Regions from separate parts of the Streptomyces sp. NPDC047117 genome, predicted to be linked through region 3. Evidence: riboswitches for the same ligand, from Rfam matches in the RefSeq annotation. Region 3 holds a riboswitch; each other region holds the start of a gene.

Region 1 (5,747 bases), on a different contig from region 3:
GCACCTCAGCGACGTCTTCGTCAGCCTTCAGGTGGGTGCCGAGCAGGCGCTCTTCCGCGTCGGCGCGGCACCGATCGTCGCCTTCCTGGACCGTACGGACCGGCTGGTCCCGCTCGGCCAGGAGCAGGTCTGCGGCACGCTCGACGCGGAGCTGGACCGGATCCTCGCCAACGCCCGGCAAGCGGGCTGACCGCCGGTCCGGCCCGTCAGCGCTTGCGGCGGCGGCCCCGGCCGCCGCGCCTGCTGCCCGGCTGCCCGGGCCCCGGACCGGCTGCCCGGCCGGACTCCGTCCGCCGCCCGACCGCACCGGTGCGGTCCGCCGAGACCACCAGCACGGCCAGCAGCGTCGTCAGCGGTACGGACGCGACGAGCCCGATGCTGCCCACCAGCGTGCGGACGATCTCCTCGGCCACCACCTCGCTGGTGGCGACCGTACCGACACTGCTCCGCGCGATCGAGAAGAGCAGCAGAAGCGGCAGGGCCGCGCCCGCGTACGCCAGCACCAGCGTGTTCACCACCGACGCGATGTGGTCCCGGCCGATGCGCATCGCCGCGCCGTAGATCCGCCGCCGGCTCGCCGTCGGATCGGCGTCCCGCAGCTCCCACACGGCCGCCGTCTGGGTGACCGTCACATCGTCCAGCACGCCCAGTGAACCGATGATGATCCCCGCCAGCAGCAGACCGCGGATCTCGATGCCCGGGAAGAGGCTGTGCACGAGACCCGTCTGGTCGTCGGTGTTGCCCGTCAGCTGCGCCCAGCCGATGAAGACCGACCCCAGCAGGCCGATCAGCAGCAGCGACGCGAGCGTGCCGAGCACCGCGACCGACGTCCGGGCGGTCAGCCCGTGGCACAGATACAGCGCGATGAGCATGATCGCGCTGCCTCCGATCACCGCCACGAGCAGGGGATTCGACCCTTGCAGGATGGCGGGCAGGATGAACACCGTGAGCACCGCGAAGCTCGCCGCCAGCGCGACCAGCGCCAGGATTCCGCGGAGCCGGCCGACGACCACCACCGCCAGGGCGAACACCGCCGCCAGCACCCACATCGGGAACGAGCGGTCCACGTCGGTGACGGAGTACTGCAGGTTCCGCGGCGCCTTGGGTGCGTACGCCACCACGACGCCCTGGCCCTCGGTGTAGCGGCGTGAAGCGTCCGGCGTCACCACGGTCTTGAAGCGGTGTCCGGTGTCCTTGCCGCTGGTGACCTCGATGGTCGCCTGCTCGCAGCTCTGCGCCTGCTGCTGCTCACCGCCGGACGGGCCCGACGGCTGCTGTTGCTGTTGCATCTGTTGCTGCTGCTGGGCATTGACGTCCGCGCAGTTCACCTTCGTCAGGCGGACGACACGCGCGGTCTGGGTCTCCTGGTCGAAACCCACCCCGGACGGCTTGTGCGAGGGCGCGCCGCCGGGCCACAGCGCGATCAGCCCCACGCCCACTGCCAGGGCGAACGGGATCAGTACCGCGGCGATGACCTTGCGCAGGTGCCGGGACACGGGGGTCGCGGGGCCGTGGCTGTGTCCATGGCTGTGGCCGTGTCCTTGCGGGGTGCCGGACGCGGGGGAATGGCCGTGCGGCTGGTGCTCGGGCTCGTTGGAGGTCACCGCCCGATCATCCAACAACTCACCGGGCCCCCTGTTCACCACGCGGCATCGGCCGCTACCGTGGTGGCACCTTTGCAATCGCGGGAGCTCGGAGCACCGGGCTGAGAGGGCGCTGATCTCCGTCCCAGCGAGGTTTCACGTGAAACCTCAGCAGACGGAAACCGCTGCGTCGACCGCCGAACCTGTTACCGGGTAATGCCGGCGTAGGGAGTGGGTCTTCAATGACTCTGCAGGATGCACGCACGCCCGAAAACGGTGGCACCGACGAGTCTGCCGAGACGCAGCAGATCGGCTGGCACAAGGGCTACATCTCTGGTTCGCGCCCCGACCTGCGGGTGCCGGTCCGGAGGGTGCACCTCACCAATGGCGAGCACGTGACGCTTTACGACACGTCAGGCCCGTACACCGACCCCCAGATCGAAACCGACGTCCGCCGTGGCCTCGCGCCGCTGCGGGAGAATTGGATCATCGCCCGCGGCGACACCGAGGAGTACGCGGGCCGGCCGCTGCGTCCGGAGGACGACGGCCTCAAGCACACCTCGCCGCGCGGCGGCCTGAAGAACCTCGACGCGGTCTTCCCCGGCCGTCCCCGGCAGCCACGCCGGGCCCGCGAGGGCGCCGTCTCGCAGCTCGCGTACGCGCAGCGCGGCGAGATCACCGCGGAGATGGAGTACGTCGCGGTCCGTGAGAACTGCACGCCCGAGTTCGTACGGGACGAAATCGCGGCGGGTCGCGCGGTATTGCCGGCCAATGTCAACCACCCGGAGATCGAGCCGATGATCATCGGCAAGAACTTCCTGGTGAAGGTCAACGCCAACATCGGCAACTCCGCGGTGACCTCCTCCATCGAGGAGGAGGTGGAGAAGATGACCTGGGCGACCCGCTGGGGCGCCGACACGGTCATGGACCTCTCCACCGGACGCAACATCCACACCACCCGCGAGTGGGTGCTGCGCAACTCCCCCGTCCCGATCGGCACCGTCCCCCTCTACCAGGCGCTGGAGAAGGTCGACGGCAAAGCCGAGGACCTGACCTGGGAGATCTACAAGGACACCGTCATCGAGCAGGCCGAGCAGGGCGTCGACTACATGACGGTCCACGCCGGCGTGCTGCTGCGGTACGTACCGCTCACCGCCCGCCGTAAGACCGGCATCGTCTCCCGCGGCGGTTCGATCATGGCGGCCTGGTGCCTGGCGCACCACAAGGAGTCGTTCCTCTACGAGAACTTCGAAGAACTCTGCGACATCCTCGCGTCGTACGACGTCACGTTCTCCCTCGGAGACGGGCTGCGCCCCGGTTCCATCGCGGACGCCAACGACGAGGCGCAGTTCGCCGAGCTGAAGACGCTCGGTGAGCTGAACACGATCGCCAAGGCACACGGCGTGCAGACCATGATCGAGGGCCCGGGACACGTCCCGATGCACAAGATCAAGGAGAACATCGACCTCCAGCAGGAGATCTGCGAGGAGGCGCCGTTCTACACGCTCGGCCCGCTGACCACCGACATCGCGCCCGCGTACGACCACATCACCTCCGGTATCGGCGCCGCGATGATCGCCTGGTGGGGCACGGCGATGCTCTGCTACGTCACGCCCAAGGAGCACCTGGGCCTGCCCGACCGCGACGACGTGAAGACCGGTGTCATCACATACAAGATCGCGGCACACGCGGCCGACCTGGCGAAGGGCCACCCGGGCGCACAGGAGTGGGACGACGCCCTCTCCGACGCGCGCTTCGAGTTCCGCTGGGAGGACCAGTTCAACCTGGCCCTCGATCCGGACACCGCCCGCGCGTTCCACGACGAGACGCTCCCCGCGGAGCCGGCCAAGACCGCGCACTTCTGCTCCATGTGCGGCCCGAAGTTCTGCTCGATGAAGATCTCCCAGGACATCCGCCGCGAACACGGTGGTGACCTGGCGATCGACCCCGAAGCGGGCATGGCCGAGAAGTCCAAGGAGTTCGCGGCAGCGGGCAACCGGGTGTATCTGCCGATCGCGGAGTGACCTGAGCGCGGCCACCGCGCACCGCCCGTCCGCCGAGGGGCCCTGGCACGAGCCGGGGCCCCTCGGCGCTGTCCTGCCACAGCCGCCGGGCGGCGCGGCAGCACCCGTGCCGGCGGAGCCCGCCGCGGCTCACTCCGGCTGGTGGTCCGGGCCGCCGTAGTCCGGGCTCGTGAAGTCGGGGCTGGTGAAGCGGGGGCGGACGGCGGCGCGGTGATCGTCCTCCGGGCCGGAGAAGCGCGGATGGGTGTAGCCGAGCGGCGGCATGCGTCCGACGTCCGAGGTGCGGTGGACGACGAAGCGGCCGGCGGCTTCGGGCGCCGCGGGCGACGAGGGCGCGGGCGGATTTCTGTCGGTGTCGCCGTCGGCGGGCTCGCCGGCCGGCGGGCCGGGGGCGGCCGGGCCACCGGGACCGGACGTCGGGGCCGTACCGGGCGCACGGTCGGCAGCGCCGGCCGGGGCGGCCGGCGTGCCCGGTCGCGGCGGGCTCGCGGGCTTCTCCGCGGAGGAGCCGGGGTGCGGGCCCGGTGGCGCTTCCGGTGCCGTCAGGGCCTCCAGCAGGAACGGGCGCAGGCCGCGTTCGAGGAGGGCCTCGCGCCACTTCTCCCGGGCCCGGTCGACCTCCTGGGCGAGCTCGCTCGGGCGGGAGGCGCGCAGGGACGTGGAGCCGTTCCGGAGCGCGGTGACGAGCAGGCCCCCCATCGCGATGAGGATCGTCGCCGCGGTCAGACCGGCGAACGCCCAGCCGACGCTGATCAGCGGCTGCGCCAGGGCCTCGTCGGGGCTGACGGTGTGCAGGGCGTAGCCGATGAGGAGGAAGAGGACCGCGGCGATGCCCGCCAGGACGGGCGCGAGGACCGTGACCATCGCGGCCAGCCCGGCGCCCGTGGTTTCGGCGACCTCGCCCATCGCGGCGAGGTTGACGCCGGCGCCGCCCGCGCCGTTCCCACCGCCCTCGCCCGCTTCGGTACCGGCCGTGGCCGGGCGCGCGGACGCGGGCGAGCGCAACTCCGCGCGCAGCGAGACGTAATGCTGGTATTCGGCCGTCGCGCACGCGGCGATGGCGGTCGTGGCGCTGAGCGCCATGGTGCGCAGCTGCTCAGTGTTGAGGCGCATGCCTGTCGCGGCGAGATCCGGGCGGTCGGCCGCGGCGCGCAGAGCCTCGTCGAGGGCCCGCCGGAATTCCTCGCGGTCCTCGTTCAGCAGGTGCGGAGCGCTGTTCATGTGCATCCCCCGATGCTCCGTAGGGCCGTACGGGCCGGTATGAACCGGGCAGTTGGCGGGAAACGGAGGAGAGCCTGCTACGGATAGACCGATGGTAGAGCGCGCCCTGTCCGGCGTGACAGAGGATTTCGGAAATTCGCTCCGGCCGTGACAAGCCTTCCCCGGCCGCCCCCCGGCCCGTCTACTGTGCCCACGCTCAGCCCCCGCCCGGCCGGTTACCGGCCTGCGGTACCCATGCCCCGATACGGGTCAGGCAGTCAGGGGGAGCTGAACGACCAGCAGCTTTCCGGCCATCGTGACGCCGCCGTCCATGGCGACCGCGAGCCCGTCGGCGTACACGTGCGGCTCCTCGACCGCGACGCCCTCGCTCTCGCCGTCCTCGGTGCCGACCTCGCCGAGGAGGTACGGGATGGGGCTGTGCCCGTGGACGATGCGCTCGCCGCCGTACGTGCCGATCAGTTCGAGCACGGCCTGCGGGCCGGACTCGTCGCGGAACGCGAACCGCTTGGTCAGCTTGCGGAAGAGGTCCCAGACCTCGTTGGCGTCGCTGCGGGTGAGGACGTCGTGGACGGCGTCGTTGACCGCCTCGATGGAGTCGCCGTAGTCGAGGTACGCGGTGGTGTCGGAGTGCACCAGGAGGTGCCCGTCCTCCTGCGTCATGGCGTCCAGCCGGGCCATCCACTGCAGGTGGTGGTCCTGGAGACGGTCCATGTCGGTCTTCTGGCCGCCGTTGAGCAGCCAGGCGGCCTGGAAGGAGGCGGTGCCGGCGCCGGACTGCACGGGGGTGTCGCCGAACCGCTTGGCGCCGAGCAGCAGCAGCTCGTGGTTGCCCATGAGGGCCTTGCAGTAGCCGCCTGCCGCAGCGGCCTCGGCGGACAGCTGCATGACCAGGTCGATCACGCCGATGCCGTCCGGGCCG
Region 2 (5,747 bases), on a different contig from region 3:
GCAACATGAAGCACTGCGCCCCGGTCGAGCTGCGCGTCCACCCGTACCGCCCCTGGACGCCGCGCGGCGTGAGCGAGAACGAGCCGAGTTACGCGCTGCTGCCGCCGCTCCTCCGCGGCTGCCTGCGGACCGGCGCATGGATGTGCGGAGCCCCCGCCCACGACCCGGACTCCGGCGTCGCGGACTTCTTTCTCCTGCTGGACACGGAACGGATGGACGGCCGCCACCGACGCCACTTTCCGGAGGAGTAAGGCGGTACGGGCGGACCGGACGGGCTGAGCGTCACGGGCGGGTGCGGGCGGGGGGAGGGCCTGCCCCGGCCGTCAGGCCGTACCGGACCAGGCCTTCGCGTACGCGCGCGCCGCGGTCCGCGGCTCGGGGGCGGCGCAGATGCCCGAGACGATCGCCCCGCCCGCCGCGCCCGCGGCCCGCAGCAGCGGCATGTCCGCCACTGTCACCCCGCCGATCGCCACCGCCGGGAGCGGGGTGGGCAGCGCCAGCCGGCCGAAGCCCTCGACGCCCAGCTCCGGCGGCGCGTCCGCCTTGGTACGGGTCGCGTGCAGCGCGCCGATGCCGACGTAGTCGACCCGGGCCGGCTCCTTCGCCGCGGCCCGCAGTTGCTCCTCCGTCGCGGCGCTCAGCCCGATCACCGCGTCCGGCCCGACGAGCGAGCGGACGGCGGCCACCGGCAGGTCGGACTGGCCGACATGGACCCCGGTCACCCGCGCCCCGGCCGCACGTGCCGCGAGGTACACGTCCACCCGGTCGTTGACGAACAGCGCGACCCGCTCCGGCAGCACCGCGGCGATCCGCACCACCGTCTCCAGGAAGTCCCGCGCGTCGGTGTCCTTCTCGCGCACCTGCACGGCGGTGACGCCGCCCGCCACGGCCTCGGCGACCGTGCCCGGTACGTCCCGGCCGCACGCCGCGGCCTGCGCCGCGTCGGTGACCAGGTACACGGAGAGGTCCGGGGGTGTGCCCGGAGTGCCGTCCGGGGGAGTGCTGTTCACGCCCACGAGATCGCCGCCCGCTTGCCGAGCGTGTCCTCGTCCAGGCCGTACAGCGCATCCAGGAAAGCGGCCGCGAAGCTGCCGGGTCCGGCGCTGCGCTCCGCCGCGATCTCGGCGGCCACGGTGTAGACCGCCACGGCGGCGGTCGCGGCGGCGAGCCGGTCGGTCTGCGCCGCGCCCTGCGGCGTGGTCGGCGGCGCGAACGCCGCGAGTACCGCGCCCAGCGCGCAGCCGCCGCCGGTCACCCGCGTCAGCAGCGGGTCCCCGTTGGCGACGCGTACGGCCCGCTCGCCGTCGGTGAGCAGGTCGACGGGGCCGGAGACCGCGACCACGGCACCCGTGGCGCGGGCCAGCTCACCCGCGGCGGCGGCCGCCGACTCGACCTCGTCGGTGGCGTCCACGCCGCGCCCGCCGCCGCCCGTCCCGGCGACCGCGATGATCTCCGAGGCGTTGCCGCGGATGACGGCCGGACCCTGGGCGACGAGTTCGCGCGCCAGCGCGGTCCGCACGGGCAGCGAGCCGACCGCGACCGGGTCCAGCACCCAGGGCGTGCCCGCCGCGGCCGCTCCGGCGACCGCCTCGGTCATGGCCGCGCGCTGCTCGGCGTGCGGGGTGCCCAGGTTGACCAGCACTCCGGAGGCGGCGCCGGCGAACGGGCCGGCCTCCTCGGGGATGTCCACCATCGCCGGGGCCGCGCCCAGTGCGAGCAGGGCGTTCGCCGTGAAGTTGGCGACCACCTGGTTGGTGAGGCACTGGACCAGTGGTGTTTCATGGCGTACGCGGTTGAGGGCCTGCCGGGTGAAGGCGAGCAGGTCGTCGGCCGGACGCGTCATAGGGGCATTCCTCCGTGACATCCCTTCGCTGGTGCGATCCAGATCAGGTTCGACGGGTGTGATCTCAGCCCTTGAGATGGGGCACCCCGTGTCTCGTGTGCCTCACCATGCTACCCGCACCCCGTTCCCGATCGGGAACCCCGACCTCTGGAATCCCCATGACCATCGAGAGGCCCGTCTTCGACGGGCGCATGCCCGCCGGCGCCGGCGACCTGTCCGTCGAACAGCACGGCATCGGCCCGGTGCCCGAGAGCAACCGCTACGGCCGGCCCGGCCGCCTCTTCACCGTGTGGTTCGCGCCCAACCTCACCATGACCGGCGTGTTCACCGGCACCGTCGGCATCGGCCTCGGGCTCGACTTCTGGACGGCGTTCGCCGCGATGGCGCTCGGCACGCTGCTCGGCGCCGCCCCGTCCGCGTACCTCGGCACGTGGGGGAGTCTCACCGGTGCCGGTCAACTCCCGCTCTCCCGGCTGGCGTTCGGCCGCGGTGTCGTGCTGCCCGGCGTCCTTCAGTGGCTGTCCTCCATCGCCTGGGACGCGCTGATCGGACTGTTCGGCGGGGACGCGCTGGCCCGGCTGGTGGGCTGGCCGTTCTGGCTGGGCGCGCTGACGGTGCTGCTGCTCCAGGGTGTCGTCGGCGTCCTCGGGTACGAGGCCATCCACCGCCTCCAGACCGTGATGACCTTCGTGCTGGGCGCGGCCTTCCTCGCCCTCAGCGTCAAGCTCCTGAACGGTGTTCCGCTGCCGTCGGCCGCCACCGCGCACGGCGCCGACCGGGCCGGCGCGTTCCTGCTGACCACCACCGTCGCGCTGAGCCTGGCGATCTCCTGGGCGCCGTACGCCTCGGACTTCAGCCGGTACCTGCCGCGCTCGGCGTCCCGGCAGCGGATGTTCTGGTACACGCTGCTCGGCATGGCCGCCGCGTACCTCTGGGTGCAGACGCTGGGCCTGTGGGCCGCGGGCCTGTTCACCGACCAGACGGCGGCGGGCGTGCACGAACTGCTCGGCGGCGGGGCGCTCGGCGCCTTCGGGCTGCTGGCCATCGCCGCGTCCGCGGTGTGCAGCAACGCCATGAACGACTACAGCGGTTCGCTGGCACTGCAGACGGCGGGCGTGCGCATTCCCCGGCCGCTCGCCGCGGCAATTGCCGCCGTGCTCGGTTTCCTGCTCGTGCTGTGGATGCACGCCGCCGACACCACCGCCCGTTTCCAGAACGTGCTGCTCTTCGTCGGCTACTGGATTCCCGGTTTCATCGGCGTCGTCGTGGTCGACTGGCTCGCCCGCGCGAGGGCACGCGGCGGCCGGCCCGTCGAGGTGCACGAGGAATTCGCCCGTCCGCAGCCGTGGTGGCCGGCGGCGCTCGCCTTCGTCGGTGCGTTCGCCGTCGCGGTGCCCTTCATGAACACCTCGCTGTACGTCGGGCCGGTCGCCGAGGCGCTGCACGGCGCGGACCTGGCGTACTACGTGGCCTTCGTCGTCTCCGTGGTGGTCTACGCGCCGCTTCGGCTGCGCCGCGCACGCCGCGACTGACCGCTTCCGGACACAACAAACCCCGGTCGCATTGGCGGCCGGGGTGGACTTCCGCGTATATTGGGAGATTCGCATGCCAAGAAAGAAATCAGGCAGGGCGAAGCTAACTGGAGTCATCTTAACCAGGCGGGAGTCGAATTGTCAATCCAGGTGCCGGGCGGGGAATCGGGCGTGGGGCCGGACCGGGCCGCCGACGAGGAGATGCGCCGCGAGCAGGAATTCATCGACATGCTCTACGAGCGCCTCGGCGAGCTGCGCGCCGGGGCGGGCGCCGCGGTCCAGGGCGCCCTCGCGGTCGCCGACGCCGGCACGATGCAGGCGCGGCTGGAGCGTGACGTCACCGTCGCCGAGCAGGCCGGCGTGCTCGCCGCCCTCGACGCGGGCGAGCACGGCCTGTGCTTCGGCCGGCTCTCCTTCCGCGACGGCAGCGACCACCACATCGGCCGGATCGGCATCCGGCGCGACGACGCCGAGCACACGCCGCTGGTCATCGACTGGCGCGCCGACGTCGCGCGCCCCTTCTACCTCGCCACCGGCCACACCCCGATGGGGCTGCGCCGCCGGCGCCACCTCTCCACTGAGGGCCGCCGCGTCACCGCCCTGCACGACGAGCTGATGGACCTCGCCGACACGGTGCGCACCGGCCACGAGGGCACCGACGCCGACACCGTGCTGCTCGCGGCGCTGGACGCGGCCCGCACCGGCCGCATGCACGACATCGTGCAGACCATCCAGGCCGAGCAGGACCGCATCATCCGCGCCACGCACCGCGGCGTCATGGTCGTCGAGGGCGGCCCCGGCACCGGCAAGACCGTCGTCGCCCTGCACCGCGCCGCGTACCTGCTCTACGCGCACCGCGAGGTGCTCGCCCGGCGCGCGGTCCTCATCGTCGGCCCCAACCCGGCGTTCCTCGGCTACATCGGCGAGGTGCTGCCCGCGCTCGGCGAGACCGGCGTGCTGCTCGCCTCGCCCGGCGAACTCTTCCCCGGCGTCGCGGCCACCGGCACCGACGCGCCCCGGGCCGCCGCGGTCAAGGGCGGTGCCGCGATGGCCGACGCACTGGCCGCGTACGTACGCGACCGGCAGCGGCTGCCCGAGCCGGACACGATCGTCCCGCACGAGGACGGCGATCTGCTGCTGGACGCGGACATCGTCCTGGAGGCCCGGCACCAGGCGCGCGAGACCAAGCTGCCGCACAACCTCGCACGCGCGCACTTCGCCTTCCGCATCATCGACGCGCTGACCGCCCAGCTCGCCGACCGGCTCGGCGCCGACCCGTACGGCGGCCCCAACTTCCTCGGGCCCGACGACATCGCCCAGCTCGGCAAGGCCATCGTGGCCAGCGGCGAGGTGCACGCCGCCATCGCCGACCTCTGGCCCGTCCTCACCCCGCAGGAGTTGGTCGCCGACTTCCTCGCCGACCCGGTGCACCTCCCCGAGGCCGACGCGGCCGCGATCCGGCGCGAGGGAGGGGAGTGGACCCCGGCCGACATCCCCCTCCTCGACGAGGCCGCCGAGCTGCTCGGCGACGACGACTCGGCCGCGCAGGCCGCCGCCGAGGCCGAGCGCCAGGAGCGCATCGCCTACGCACAGGGCGTGATCGACCTCGCGTACGCCTCACGGACGCACGAGTTCGAGGGCAAGGACGACGAGGATTCGGAGGTACTGGGCGTCCAGGACCTCATCGACGCCGAGTTGCTCGCCGACCGGCAGGAGGAGGCCGACCACCGCACCGCGGCCGAGCGCGCCGCCGCCGACCGCACCTGGGCCTTCGGCCACATCATCGTCGACGAGGCGCAGGAGCTGTCCGCCATGATGTGGCGGCTGCTGATGCGCCGCTGCCCGACCCGCTCGATGACGCTGGTCGGCGACCCGGCGCAGACCGCCGAGCCCGGCAGCTGCGGCACATGGGAGGCCATCCTCACGCCGTACGTCGGCGACCGCTGGGAGCACGTGCGCCTCGGCGTCAACTACCGCACCCCCGCCGAGATCATGGAGGTCGCGGCGGCGGCGCTCCGGGCCGCGTACGCCGGTACGCCGACGGCCGCGGCCTTCGAACCGCCGCGCTCGGTCCGCTCCACCGGCGTACCGCCCTGGTCCCACCGCACCGACGACCTGCCGCGCGCGGTCGCCGAGGCGGTCGCCCGGGAGACCGGCAGCGAGGGCCGGCTCGCGGTCATCGCCCAGCGCCACCACCACGAAGCGCTGCTGGCCGCCGTGCCCACCGCGTCGGCGGGCGCGGCCCCCGACCTCACCAGCCCGGTCGTGCTGCTGGACCCGCGGCAGGCCAAGGGGCTGGAGTTCGACACGGTGCTCGTGGCGGAGCCGGCCGAGTTCGGCGTGAGCGACCTCTACGTCGCTCTCACCCGCGC
Region 3 (5,747 bases):
CGGCGGCGGGCTCGTAGTAGCCGCCGTACGGGTCGTGCTGCGGGTGGCCGGGCCGGGCGTCGGTGCTGTAGATGCCGTACTGGCCGGTCTCGTCGGGCATCGGCTCGGGGGCGTAGACCGGCGTGACCCCGGTGGCGTCGGCGTACGGATCGGCATAGCCGCCCGGGCGGGCGTCATAGGCGTCCGCGTACGGCGCCGCGGCGTCGGGGGCGTGGCCCGTGGGACCGTCGTACCCGCCCGGCGCCCCGTCGGCGTCGTCGCCGTGGCCCGCCGCGTTCTCCTGCGGGCCGTCATAGCCGTCGTAGCCCTCGGCCGGGTCCGGGCCGGTCTGCGGCGCCGAGGCGTCCGGAGCGGTGCCTGCCGCGGCCGAGGAACCGCCGCGCCGGCGGCGGCCGACCTTCGGTCTCCCCGCGGCCAGCGCCCAGCCCATCGTGAAGCCGCGGCGGAAGGAGAGCGTGACGTAGGTCTGGCCCACCGCGAAGGCCGCGGCGCCGATCGCGATGACCACGATCGACGGCAGGACCACGCCGATGACGACGCCGAGGAAGCCGGTGAAGGCGAGCAGACGCCAGCGCAGCCGGGCCTTGTACTGGAGCAGTACCTCGCTCAGCAGCCAGAGCGCCACGATGCCGAACGCGATGTAGAGGATCGTCCAGCCCATGTACGCCCCTGTTTCCGCCGCTGCGGGCACGTGGTCAGGTCTGCTGGTGCAGACCCAGATTCTCGTAGATTTCCAGCGTCGCCGTGGAGTGGTTCAGGGTAATGAAGTGCAACCCGGGAACGTCCTCGGCGGTCAAGCGTGCACACAGCTCCGTGGCGTACTCGATGCCAATGGAGCGTACAGCCGCCGGATCGTCCTTGACCGCAAGGATGCGATCCGCCAGCTCCGGCGGGAACGCCGCGTTGCTGAGCTGGGCGAACCGTTCGATCTGCCGGACGTTCGTGACGGGCATGATCTCCGGGATGATCGGCGTTTCGCAACCGGCGGCGGCCACCCGGTCACGAAGGCGCAGATAGTCCTCTGCGTTGAAGAACATCTGGGTGATCGCGAAGTCGGCGCCCGCACGGCACTTGTCCACGAAGTGCCGGATGTCGGTGTCCCAGTCGGTGGAGCGCGGGTGCATCTCGGGGAAGGCCGCGACGCCGACGCAGAAGTCGCCGGACTCCTTGATCAGCCGGACCAGTTCGGCGGCGTACTCGATGCCCTCGGGGTGGCGCACCCACTCGCCCATCGGGTCGCCGGGCGGGTCGCCGCGCAGCGCGAGCATGTTGCGGATCCCGGCACCGGCGTACTGGCCGATGATGTTCCGCAGGTCGGCGAGGGAGTGGTTGACCGCGGTCAGGTGGGCGACCGGGGTGAGGGTGGTGTCCGTGGCGATCCGCTCGGTCGCGCGGACGGTGCCCTCACGGGAGGTGCCGCCGGCGCCGTACGTCACGGACACGAAGGTCGGCGCGACGGCCTCGATCCGGCGAATGGCCTTCCACAGAGTCCGCTCGCCCTTCTCGGTCTTGGGGGCGGCGAACTCGAACGAATAGGACCGCTTGCCCGAAGCGAGCAGTTCACGCACCGTACGCGCGCGGTCAGTCCTGGTGGAAGGGGTACCTAGGGCCATACCGGCAGGTTAACCACCGGCCTGGCGGGCCCCCAACCACGCCTTGCGGAATGCCCCGGTTTGCCGGGCTCCTGTTCACCAGTCGGACACTTCACGTCAGACCACTGCTCACCGCCCCGGACTTCGTGACGCTCCGTATGCGCCCGACGTCACTCCGGGTGCGACTCAGGCGTCGTACGCGCGGATCCGCTTCGCCAGCGCGGCCGCGGCGGCGCCGGGGTCCTCCGCCTCGGTGATCGCGCGCACCACCACGACGCGGCGGGCGCCTGCGGCCAGCACCTCGTCCAGGTTGTCCGCGTCGATGCCGCCGATGGCGAACCAGGGGCGGTCGGGGCGCTGCGCGGCGGTGTAGCGCACGAGGTCCAGGCCGGGGGCGTGCCGCCCGGGCTTGGTGGGGGTGGGCCAGCAGGGGCCCGTGCAGAAGTAGTCCACGCCCGGCGCGGTCAGGGCGGCGTCGACCTCCGCCTCCGCGTGTGTGGAACGGCCTATGAGCACGTCCTCGCCGAGGACGGCGCGGGCCGCCGGGACCGGCAGGTCGCCCTGCCCGAGGTGGAGCACGTCGGAGCCGATGGCGTGCGCGACGTCCGCGCGGTCGTTGACCGCGAGCAGCTTGCCGTGCCGCTTGCAGGCGTCGGCGAAGACCTCCAGGTGGGTCAGCTCCTCGCCGGCCTCCATGCCCTTGTCGCGCAGCTGCACGATGTCCACGCCGGAGGAGAGCACGGCGTCCAGGAACTCCGGCAGATCGCCCTGCTCCTTGCGTGCCCCCGTGCAGAGGTACAGCCGGGCGTCGGACAGGGCCTGTCGTGCGGTGCTCATCGGGTGTTCCCCCCAGTCCGGGCGTACGGACCGGATCTGCCGGTCCGTACGCCCTGCGGTTACGGCGGTGATGACGGGTGTGTCAGACGGCGAGCGCCTGCGCCCGGCGCTTCACCTCCGTGCCGCGATTCTCGCGCAGCGCCTGCGCCGGCGTCCCCGGCAGGGTCTCATCGGCGGTGAACAGCCACTCCAGCATCTCTTCGTCGGTGAAGCCGTCGTCCCTGAGGAGCGTCAGCGTCCCCACCAGGCCCTTGACGACCTTTCCGTCCTTGATGAACTCGGCCGGCACATGGAGGGCCCTGTTCTCACCGCGGCGCACCGCGATCAGCTGGCCCTCCTTGACCAGCTGCCGGACCCGCGTCACCTCGACGCCGAACTCCTCGGCGATGTCGGGAAGCGTGAGCCAGGCGGAAACCAGTCCATCGATCTTTGCGTCAATCTCGGTCACACCCCAAGCGTGCCATCCCCCACTGACAGTCGGTAGCCGGGCATCGCCATCAGTGCACACCACCGGCCACACCAGGGGTCCGGCCGCCCTTCAGAGCCCGGACAGCTCAGCCGACTTCAGCGGCACCGAGGCGTCGGCGGCGCGTGCCCGGTCCAGCCGGGCGCCGCGCTCGATGAGCTTGCGGCCCTGCGCCAGGTCGCGCGGCCGGCCGACAGCCAGCAGCGCCACCAGCGCGCCCTCCCGCAGCCACAGCGCCGTCCACGCCGCGCTCTCCGGGTCACCGCGCCAGATCAGCTCGTCGGCGACCGGGCTGTACCCGGCGCACTGCACGAAGCGGCCGAACTGCTCCGACCAGAAGTAGGGCACCGGGTCGTACACCGTGCCCTCCGCCTCGCACCGGGCGATGTTCGTGGCGACCGTGCGCGGCCCCTGAAGGGCGTTGTCCCAGTGGTGCACGAGGAGGCGGCGCCCGTAGCGCGCGGACGGGAAGGAGGCGCAGTCGCCGACCGCGTACACATCGGGCAGCGAGGTGCGCAGCCGCTCGTCGGCCCGTACGGAGCGGTCCTCGCACAGCTCGACGCCCGAGCCGGCCAGCCAGTCCGTGGCGCACCGCGAGCCGATGCCGATCACCACGGCGTCCGCGGGCAGCGACGTGCCGTCCGCGAGCACGACGGCGCCCTCCTTCACCGCGGCGACCCGGGTGCCCGTACGGAGCACGGCGCCCGCGTCGGCGTACCAGCGGGCCATGTGCGCTGCCACCTCCTCGGGCAGCGCGCCGGCCAGCGGGCGGTCCGCCGCCTCCACGACGGTGACCGCGCAGCCGGCCTCACGGGCGGCGGTGGCGAACTCCGCGCCGATCCAGCCGGCGCCGACCACCACGACGCGCTGCTGCGCCGAGAGCACCGGGCGCAGCCGCTCGGCGTCGTCCAGGGTGCGCAGCACGTGGACGCCCGGGACGCCCTCGCTCCCGGGGAGGGTGATCGCCTCGGCCCCCGTGGCGATGACCAGGCGGTCGTACGGGACGGGGCCGGTCTCCGTCAGCACCTCGTGGGCGTCGGCGGCGAGTCCGGTGACCCGCCGGCCGAGCTCCAGGTCGATGCCGAGGGAGGCGAAGTCGACGTCGAAGGCCGAGCCGTCCGCCTTGCCCAGCAGCACCGCCTTGGAGAGCGGCGGCCGGTCGTAGGGCGGGTGGGGTTCGGCGCCGAGCAGGGTGATCGTGCCGCGCCAGCCCTGTTCGCGCAGGGCAACGGCGGTCTGCACGCCCGCCATCCCCGCGCCGACGATGACGACGCGGCGCGAGCGGTCGGGGGTCCGCGAGTACTTGCTCTGCTGGCTCACTCGATCACTCTAGGACGCGGTCCTTCGACTGGCTCAGCACCGCGCGACGAGATCTCTGACACAGGGTCACGGTCCGGCCGCGCAGAGCACCCTTACGACGCGTCGGGCACGCGTACTACTCTGACGGCACTTGTACTCGCGGGAGCCCGGACGCACCGGGCTGAGAGGGAGGCTGCGGCGGCCTCCGACCGTACGAACCTGATCCGGGTCATGCCGGCGAAGGGAGGGGCTGGACACTCATGCATCCACCTGCAGGTATGCCACCGGGGACGGCTTCCGGGCACCCCGACGTGGTGATCGTCGGGGGCGGTCTGGCGGGGCTCGTGACGGCCTGGCGCGCCGCCCAGCGGGGGCTGCGCACGACGGTCGTGGATCCGGCGCCGGGCGGCGGCGCTGCGCGCGTCGCGGCCGGCATGCTGGCCGCCGTCACCGAGCTGCATTACGGCGAAGAAACGCTCCTCGGGCTGAATCTCGACTCTGCCGCGCGCTACCCGGCGTTCGCCGCCGAGCTGGCCGAGGCGAGCGGACAGGAGCTGGGATACCGGCGGTGCGGCACGCTCGCCGTGGCCCTGGACGCCGACGACCGCGCCCACCTGCGCGAGCTGCACGCGCTGCAGCGCCGCTGCGGACTGGACTCGGAGTGGCTGACCGGCCGCGAGTGCCGGAAGCTCGAACCGATGCTCGCGCCGGGTGTGCGCGGCGGACTCCGGGTGGACGGTGACCACCAGATCGACCCGAGGCGACTCGCGACGGCCCTGCTGACGGCCTGCGAGCGGGCCGGGGTGGCGTTCGTACGGGACCGGGCCGGGCGGCTCTCCGTCGCCGACGGCCGGGCCACGGGCGTCGAGCTGGCGGACGGCACATCGCTGTCGGCCGGGCAGGTCGTGCTGGCCGCCGGCAGCTTCAGCGGACTGCTGGCCGGGGTGCCGGAGCAGGTGCGGCCGCCGGTCCGGCCGGTCAAGGGCCAGGTGCTGCGGCTGAAGATCCCCGCCGCGTACGGCCCGTTCCTGTCCCGCACCGTGCGTGCCGTCGTACGCGGCGGCCCGCTCTACCTGGTGCCGCGCGAGAACGGCGACATGGTCGTCGGCGCCACCAGTGAGGAGCTGGGCTGGGACACCACGGTGACCGCGGGCGGCGTCTACGAGCTGCTGCGCGACGCGCACGAGCTGGTGCCGGGCATCACGGAGCTGCCGCTGGTCGAGACGATCGCCGGGCTGCGTCCGGGCTCGCCCGACAACGCGCCGCTCCTCGGGCCCAGCGCGCTGCCCGGCCTGCTGATGGCCACCGGCCACTTCCGCAACGGTGTGCTGCTCACCCCGGCCACCGGCGACGTCATGGCCCACGCGCTGACCACCGGCGAGCTGCCCGAGGAGGCGCGGCCCTTCACGCCGCTGCGCTTCGGGCCCGCAGTCGCCTCGTCCCCTTCTTCGGCGCCGCGCGCCGCACTTCAGGAGCAGACCGTATGACCCTCCAGCAGGCACCCGAAGCCGCCTCCGGGCCGGCGCCCGTGACCGTCTCCGTGAACGGCGAGC
Region 4 (5,747 bases), on a different contig from region 3:
GTGGTGGCAGGGCCTGCTCCTGGGCCTCGCCGTCGCCGCCAGCGCCACCCTCGGCGACCTCGGCGAGTCCATGATCAAGCGGGACCTGGGCATCAAGGACATGGGCACCCTGCTGCCCGGCCACGGCGGCATCATGGACCGCCTGGACTCCCTGCTGCCCACGGCCCCGGTGGTCTGGCTCCTCCTGGTCCTCTTCGTGGGCACGGGCTGACGCGCCTCCTCGCTCCACCCCACAGGCCCCCGCGCGAGCTGCGCGGGGGCCTGTGAGCGTCGGGTACGCATCCCTGCCCGCGGTTCTCCGCGGTCCGGGGCCGTGCCGTCACACGGACAAGGGGACCGGGTGGATCTCATCGGCCCGGTGACCGGCGCGTTCGTGGATGCGCTGGACCGCGTCGGCCGAGGGTGCCTCGGAGAGGCAGTAGACCGTGCCGGACCCCGGATCCGCCCAGGCCTTCTCGAAGTGGACGCCTTCTTCCTTCTCGATGTCGAGATCGGCCTGGTGGGCCTGTCGCAGCTGGTCGGCCGTGAGGTCCTTCATTCCGTGGTGGACGTCCATGAACTGGGCCATGACGCTGCGCCTCCTTCCGGCTCGCGCGTCCCGCCGCCGAGATGCGCCGAGCCCGCGTACCGGCTCCGTCACCTCCATCGTCTGCCCGTACGCCCGCAGCGGCGACCGGACGGCCCACGGTCGGGAGGCGCCCGGCGCTACGGCGGGGTGACGGCCCCCACCCTTCTCCCGCCCGGGGCGCCCTCGATGATCTGCCACACTGGACGGACCATGCCTGCACCTGGAGAACTTACTTTTGTCGCGCCGCGGGGGGCCAAGAAGCCGCCGCGGCATCTTGCCGATCTCACGCCTGCCGAGCGCAAGGAGGCCGTGGCGGCGATCGGGGAGAAGCCGTTCCGCGCCAAGCAGCTTTCGCAGCACTACTTCGCGCGGTACGCGCACGACCCGGAGCAGTGGACGGACATCCCGGCCGCGGCGCGGGAGAAGCTCGCGGCCGAGATGCTGCCGGAGCTGATGAGTGTGGTGCGGCACATCTCGTGCGACGACGACCAGACCCGGAAGACGCTGTGGAAGCTCTTCGACGGGACGCTGGTCGAGTCGGTGCTGATGCGGTACCCGGACCGGGTCACGATGTGCATCTCCTCGCAGGCCGGGTGCGGCATGAACTGCCCGTTCTGTGCGACGGGGCAGGCGGGGCTGGACCGGAACCTGTCGACCGCCGAGATCGTTCATCAGATCGTCGACGGTATGCGGGCGCTCCGGGACGGGGAGATCCCGGGCGGGCCGGCGCGGCTGTCGAACATTGTTTTCATGGGCATGGGCGAGCCGCTTGCCAACTACAACCGGGTGACGGGGGCCATCCGGCGGCTGACCGACCCCGAGCCGGACGGGCTGGGGCTGTCGCAGCGGGGGATCACCGTGTCCACGGTGGGGCTGGTGCCGGCGATGCTGCGCTTCGCCGACGAGGGCTTCAAGTGCCGGCTGGCGGTCTCGCTGCACGCGCCGGACGACGAGCTGCGGGACACGCTCGTGCCGGTGAACACGCGCTGGAAGGTGCGTGAGGTGCTGGACGCGGCGTGGACGTACGCGGAGAAGTCCGGGCGCCGTATCTCGATCGAGTACGCGCTGATCCGGGACATCAACGACCAGGCGTGGCGGGGTGACCTGCTCGGGCGGCTGCTCAAGGGGAAGCGGGTGCATGTGAACCTGATTCCGCTGAACCCCACCCCCGGCTCGAAGTGGACCGCCTCCCGGCCCGAGGACGAGAAGGCGTTCGTCGAGGCGATCGCGGCGCACGGCGTGCCGGTGACGGTGCGCGACACCCGTGGGCAGGAGATCGACGGCGCGTGCGGCCAGCTCGCGGCCTCGGAGCGCTGACGGACCTAGGGAGCACGTGGAAGCACGTGGGCCCTCGGAAGGGCGGCGGCGCGCTGGTACCGTGGCGTCGAACGTTCGTACATCACCTATCACGCACACCATCCGACAGGGGAGCGCCACAGCGCTGAGAGTGCGAGCAGTGAAGCCGATGCCGCTGCCGCAGACCCTTGAACCTCGCCCGGGTCATTCCGGGTAGGAAGTTCGGTCTCCTCATGCTGTTGCGCCCTGCCCGCGGCTCCGGTCCACCTGACGCCGCGGGCGGGGCCGCGTCTCTTCCTGGCCAGCCAGGAGGAATGAATCAGTGAGCACCATCAGGAACGCCGTGGTGGCGGCCGTCGCCGTCGCGGTGGGCGGTACGGCGCTGGCCGGCTGCGGTACGTCCGGCGGCGGGTCGGCCGACACCAAGACCGTCAAGCTCGTCTCGCACGACTCCTTCGCCGTCTCGAAGTCCGTGCTGGCCGAGTTCGAGCGGCGCAGCGGCTACAAGGTGCAGATGGTCAAGGGCGGCGACGCCGGTAAGGCCGTCAACCAGGCGGTACTGACCAAGGGCAACCCGCAGGGCGACGTCTTCTTCGGCATCGACAACACGCTGCTCTCCCGCGGGCTGGACGAGGGGCTGTTCACGCCGTACAAGGCCAAGGGGCTGGCCGGGGTGCCGGAGAAGCTGCAGCTGGACAAGGCGCAGCACCGCGTGACGCCCGTCGACTACGGCGACACCTGCGTGAACTACGACAAGGCGTACTTCAAGAAGCACCGGATCGCGCCGCCGAAGACCTTCGACGACCTTCTGAAGCCCGAGTACAAGGGGCTGCTGGTCACCGAGAATCCGGCCACGTCGTCGCCGGGGCTGGCCTTCCAGCTCGGCACCATCGCGCGATATGGCAAGGCCGGCTGGCAGGACTACTGGAAGAAGCTCAAGGCCAACGGCGTCGAGGCCGTCGACGGCTGGGAGCAGGCGTACTACGAGCGGTTCTCCGGTTCCGGGGGCGGTGGCGGCAAGGGCGACAAGCCGCTGGTCGTCTCGTACGCCTCCAGCCCGCCGGCCGAGGTGATGGACAAGAAGCCGGCCCCGAAGGAGGCGCCGACCGGCGTCGCCACCGGTACCTGCTTCCGGCAGATCGAGTTCGCCGGACTGCTGAAGGGCGCGGCGAACGAGAAGGGCGGCAAGGCGCTGCTGGACTTCCTGATCAGCAAGGAGTTCCAGGAGGACATGCCGCTGCAGATGTTCGTGAACCCGGCCGTCGAGGACGCGAAGGTGCCCGAACTGTTCACCGAGTACGGGCAGAAGATCGACGACCCGAAGACGGTGGCGCCCGAGGAGATCAGCAAGAACCGCGAACAGTGGATCAAGCAGTGGTCGTCGCTCGTGCTGAAGTAGAGGGCGGAGGAGCCACGGCTGCACCCCCGCCGGGGGTGGCGCCCCCCACCCGTGCCGGTGGCACCCGCGCCACGGTGACCCGACTGGCGCTGATGGCCCTGCCGTTCGGCTTCTTCGTTCTCTTCTTCGCCTACCCGGTGATCACCATCGTCGGGCGGGGGCTGCGGGAGGGCGGCAGCTGGCAGTGGGGGCGGGCGGCGGACGTGCTCGGCGACCCCGACCTGCTGCACGTGCTGTGGTTCACCGTCTGGCAGGCGGCGGCCTCCACAGCACTCACGCTGCTGATCGCGCTCCCGGGCGCGTACGTCTTCGCGCGCTTCGAGTTCCCCGGAAAGAGGTTGCTGCGGGCGGTCGTCACCGTGCCGTTCGTGCTGCCCACCGTCGTCGTCGGTTCCGCCTTCCTCGCGCTCGTGGGCCGCGGCGGGCTCCTGGACGACCTCTGGGGCGTACGGCTGGACACCTCGGTCTGGGCGATCCTGCTCGCGCACGTCTTCTTCAACTACGCGGTCGTCGTACGGACCGTCGGCGGGCTCTGGGGCGCCCTGGACCCGCGGCAGGAGGAGGCAGCGCGGGTGCTGGGCGCCGGGCGGTTCGCGGCCTGGCGGCAGGTGACCCTGCCCGCGCTCGCGCCCGCCGTGGCCGCCGCCGCGCTGATGGTCTTCCTCTTCACCTTCACCTCGTTCGGCATCGTGCAGATCCTCGGGGGGCCGCGCTACGCCACCCTCGAAGTGGAGATCTACCGGCAGACCGCCGACTTCCTGGACCTGCCGACCGCAGCGGTGCTCACCCTGCTCCAGTTCGCCGCGGTCCTCGCCCTCCTCGGGCTGCACGCGTGGACGGTCCGGCGCCGCGAGAGCGCGCTGAGGCTCGTGGACGCGGCGCACACGGCGCGCCGGCCGCGCGGGGCCGGGCAGTGGGCGCTGCTGTGGAGCACGCTCGCCGTGATCGTCGTCCTGCTGGTGCTGCCGCTGGCCGTACTGGTCGAGCGGTCCTTCGCCGGGCCCGACGGCCACGGCCCGGCCTTCTACCGGGCGCTGCAGGCCGCGGCCGGTGCCGACTCGACGTTCACCGTGCCGCCGCTGACGGCCCTGTGGAACTCGCTGGCGTACGGGGTGGCCGCGACCGCGATCGCCGTCGTCGTCGGCGGGCTCGCCGCGGCGGCGCTGGCGCGGCGGGGCGGCGGCCGGCTCGTCCGCGGCTTCGACGCGCTGCTCATGCTGCCGCTCGGCGTCTCCGCCGTGACCGTCGGCTTCGGCTTCCTGATCTCGCTGGACGAGCCGCCGCTGGACCTGCGCGCCTCGTGGTGGCTGGTGCCGTTGGCGCAGGCTCTCGTGGGCGTGCCCTTCGTCGTACGGACCATGCTGCCGGTGCTGCGTGCGGTGGACGGGCGGCTGCGGGAGGCCGCCGCGGTGCTGGGGGCCGCGCCCTGGCAGGTGTGGCGCGAGGTGGACCTGCCGCTGGTGCGGCGGGCGCTGCTCATCGCGGCCGGCTTCGCCTTCGCCGTGTCGCTCGGCGAGTTCGGCGCGACGGTGTTCATCGCGAGCCCGGACCGGCCCACCCTGCCGGTGGCCGTGGCCCGGCTGCTGGGCCGCGCGGGGGAGCTCAACTACGGGCAGGCGATGGCCCTGTCGACGATTCTGATGGTGGTGTGCGCGGCGGCGCTGCTGGTGCTGGAGCGGGTACGCACCGACCGGACGGGAGAGTTCTAGGTGACCGAAAACCCGGCGGAGGGTTCCGCCGCGTCCGCCGAACGCGCCCCGTCCGGGGCGCCGTTGCTGCGGCTCGGCGGCCTCACCGTGCGCTTCGGGGCGCACACCGCGCTGGACACGGTGGGGCTGGACGTCGCCGAGCACGAGACGGTGTGCGTCCTCGGCCCCAGTGGCAGCGGCAAGTCCACCCTGCTGCGGGTGATCGCCGGGTTGCAGCAGGCCGACGCGGGAGAGGTCGTACTGGACGGCCGGGACCTGCGTACCGTGCCGACCCACCGGCGCGGCGTCGGGCTGATGTTCCAGGACCACCAGCTCTTCCCGCAGCGCGACGTGGCGGGCAACGTCGCCTTCGGGCTGCGCATGCGGGGCACGGCGCGCGCCGAGCGGGAGCGCAAGGTCGCCGAACTGCTCGATCTGGTGGGCCTCCCCGGCGCCGGGCGCCGTGCCGTCGGCTCGCTCTCCGGCGGCGAGCAGCAGCGCGTCGCGCTGGCCAGAGCGCTGGCCCCCGGGCCCCGGCTGCTCATGCTGGACGAGCCGCTCGGGCAGCTCGACCGCGGCCTGCGCGAACGCCTCGTGGTCGAACTGCGGCGGCTCTTCGAAGAGCTGGGGACGACCGTCCTGGCGGTCACGCACGACCAGGGCGAGGCCTTCGCGCTCGCCGACCGGGTCGTGATCATGCGGGACGGACGGATCGCGCAGGCCGGAACGCCGCTGGACGTGTGGCAGCGCCCCGCCGACGAGTTCGTCGCGCGCTTCCTCGGCTTCGACAACGTCG

Evidence for each region. A riboswitch is a leader RNA that binds a small molecule or an ion and turns the genes downstream of it on or off. The one in region 3 is predicted to bind thiamine pyrophosphate.
Region 1: linked by a shared signal. The riboswitch ahead of thiC (phosphomethylpyrimidine synthase ThiC) and the one ahead of thiO (glycine oxidase ThiO) in region 3 are both predicted to bind thiamine pyrophosphate.
Region 2: linked by a shared signal. The riboswitch ahead of thiM (hydroxyethylthiazole kinase) and the one ahead of thiO (glycine oxidase ThiO) in region 3 are both predicted to bind thiamine pyrophosphate.
Region 4: linked by a shared signal. The riboswitch ahead of ABZ840_RS10360 (thiamine ABC transporter substrate-binding protein) and the one ahead of thiO (glycine oxidase ThiO) in region 3 are both predicted to bind thiamine pyrophosphate.

Annotation. Positions count from the first base shown of each region.
Region 1 is NZ_JBEYUN010000002.1:342,870-348,616, reverse strand. Features, by position in the region: gene ABZ840_RS04660 (SsgA family sporulation/cell division regulator) at 1-190, shown strand, start outside; gene ABZ840_RS04655 (YibE/F family protein) at 207-1,604, opposite strand; TPP riboswitch at 1,675-1,831, shown strand; gene thiC (phosphomethylpyrimidine synthase ThiC) at 1,826-3,607, shown strand; gene ABZ840_RS04645 (hypothetical protein) at 3,737-4,828, opposite strand; gene ABZ840_RS04640 (metallophosphoesterase) at 5,078-5,747, opposite strand, start outside.
Region 2 is NZ_JBEYUN010000009.1:58,867-64,613, forward strand. Features, by position in the region: gene ABZ840_RS18935 (GNAT family N-acyltransferase) at 1-251, shown strand, start outside; gene thiE (thiamine phosphate synthase) at 324-1,010, opposite strand; gene thiM (hydroxyethylthiazole kinase) at 1,007-1,843, opposite strand; TPP riboswitch at 1,847-1,942, opposite strand; gene ABZ840_RS18950 (cytosine permease) at 2,002-3,375, shown strand; gene ABZ840_RS18955 (helicase) at 3,577-5,747, shown strand, end outside.
Region 3 is NZ_JBEYUN010000008.1:339,957-345,703, forward strand. Features, by position in the region: gene ABZ840_RS18265 (hypothetical protein) at 1-661, opposite strand, end outside; gene metF (methylenetetrahydrofolate reductase [NAD(P)H]) at 696-1,613, opposite strand; gene thiE (thiamine phosphate synthase) at 1,779-2,429, opposite strand; gene ABZ840_RS18280 (Rv2175c family DNA-binding protein) at 2,512-2,877, opposite strand; gene ABZ840_RS18285 (FAD-dependent oxidoreductase) at 2,968-4,215, opposite strand; TPP riboswitch at 4,344-4,457, shown strand; gene thiO (glycine oxidase ThiO) at 4,455-5,681, shown strand; gene thiS (sulfur carrier protein ThiS) at 5,678-5,747, shown strand, end outside.
Region 4 is NZ_JBEYUN010000004.1:399,392-405,138, forward strand. Features, by position in the region: gene ABZ840_RS10345 (phosphatidate cytidylyltransferase) at 1-211, shown strand, start outside; gene ABZ840_RS10350 (SCO4226 family nickel-binding protein) at 320-568, opposite strand; gene rlmN (23S rRNA (adenine(2503)-C(2))-methyltransferase RlmN) at 779-1,885, shown strand; TPP riboswitch at 1,983-2,102, shown strand; gene ABZ840_RS10360 (thiamine ABC transporter substrate-binding protein) at 2,187-3,263, shown strand; gene ABZ840_RS10365 (iron ABC transporter permease) at 3,356-4,972, shown strand; gene ABZ840_RS10370 (ABC transporter ATP-binding protein) at 5,036-5,747, shown strand, end outside.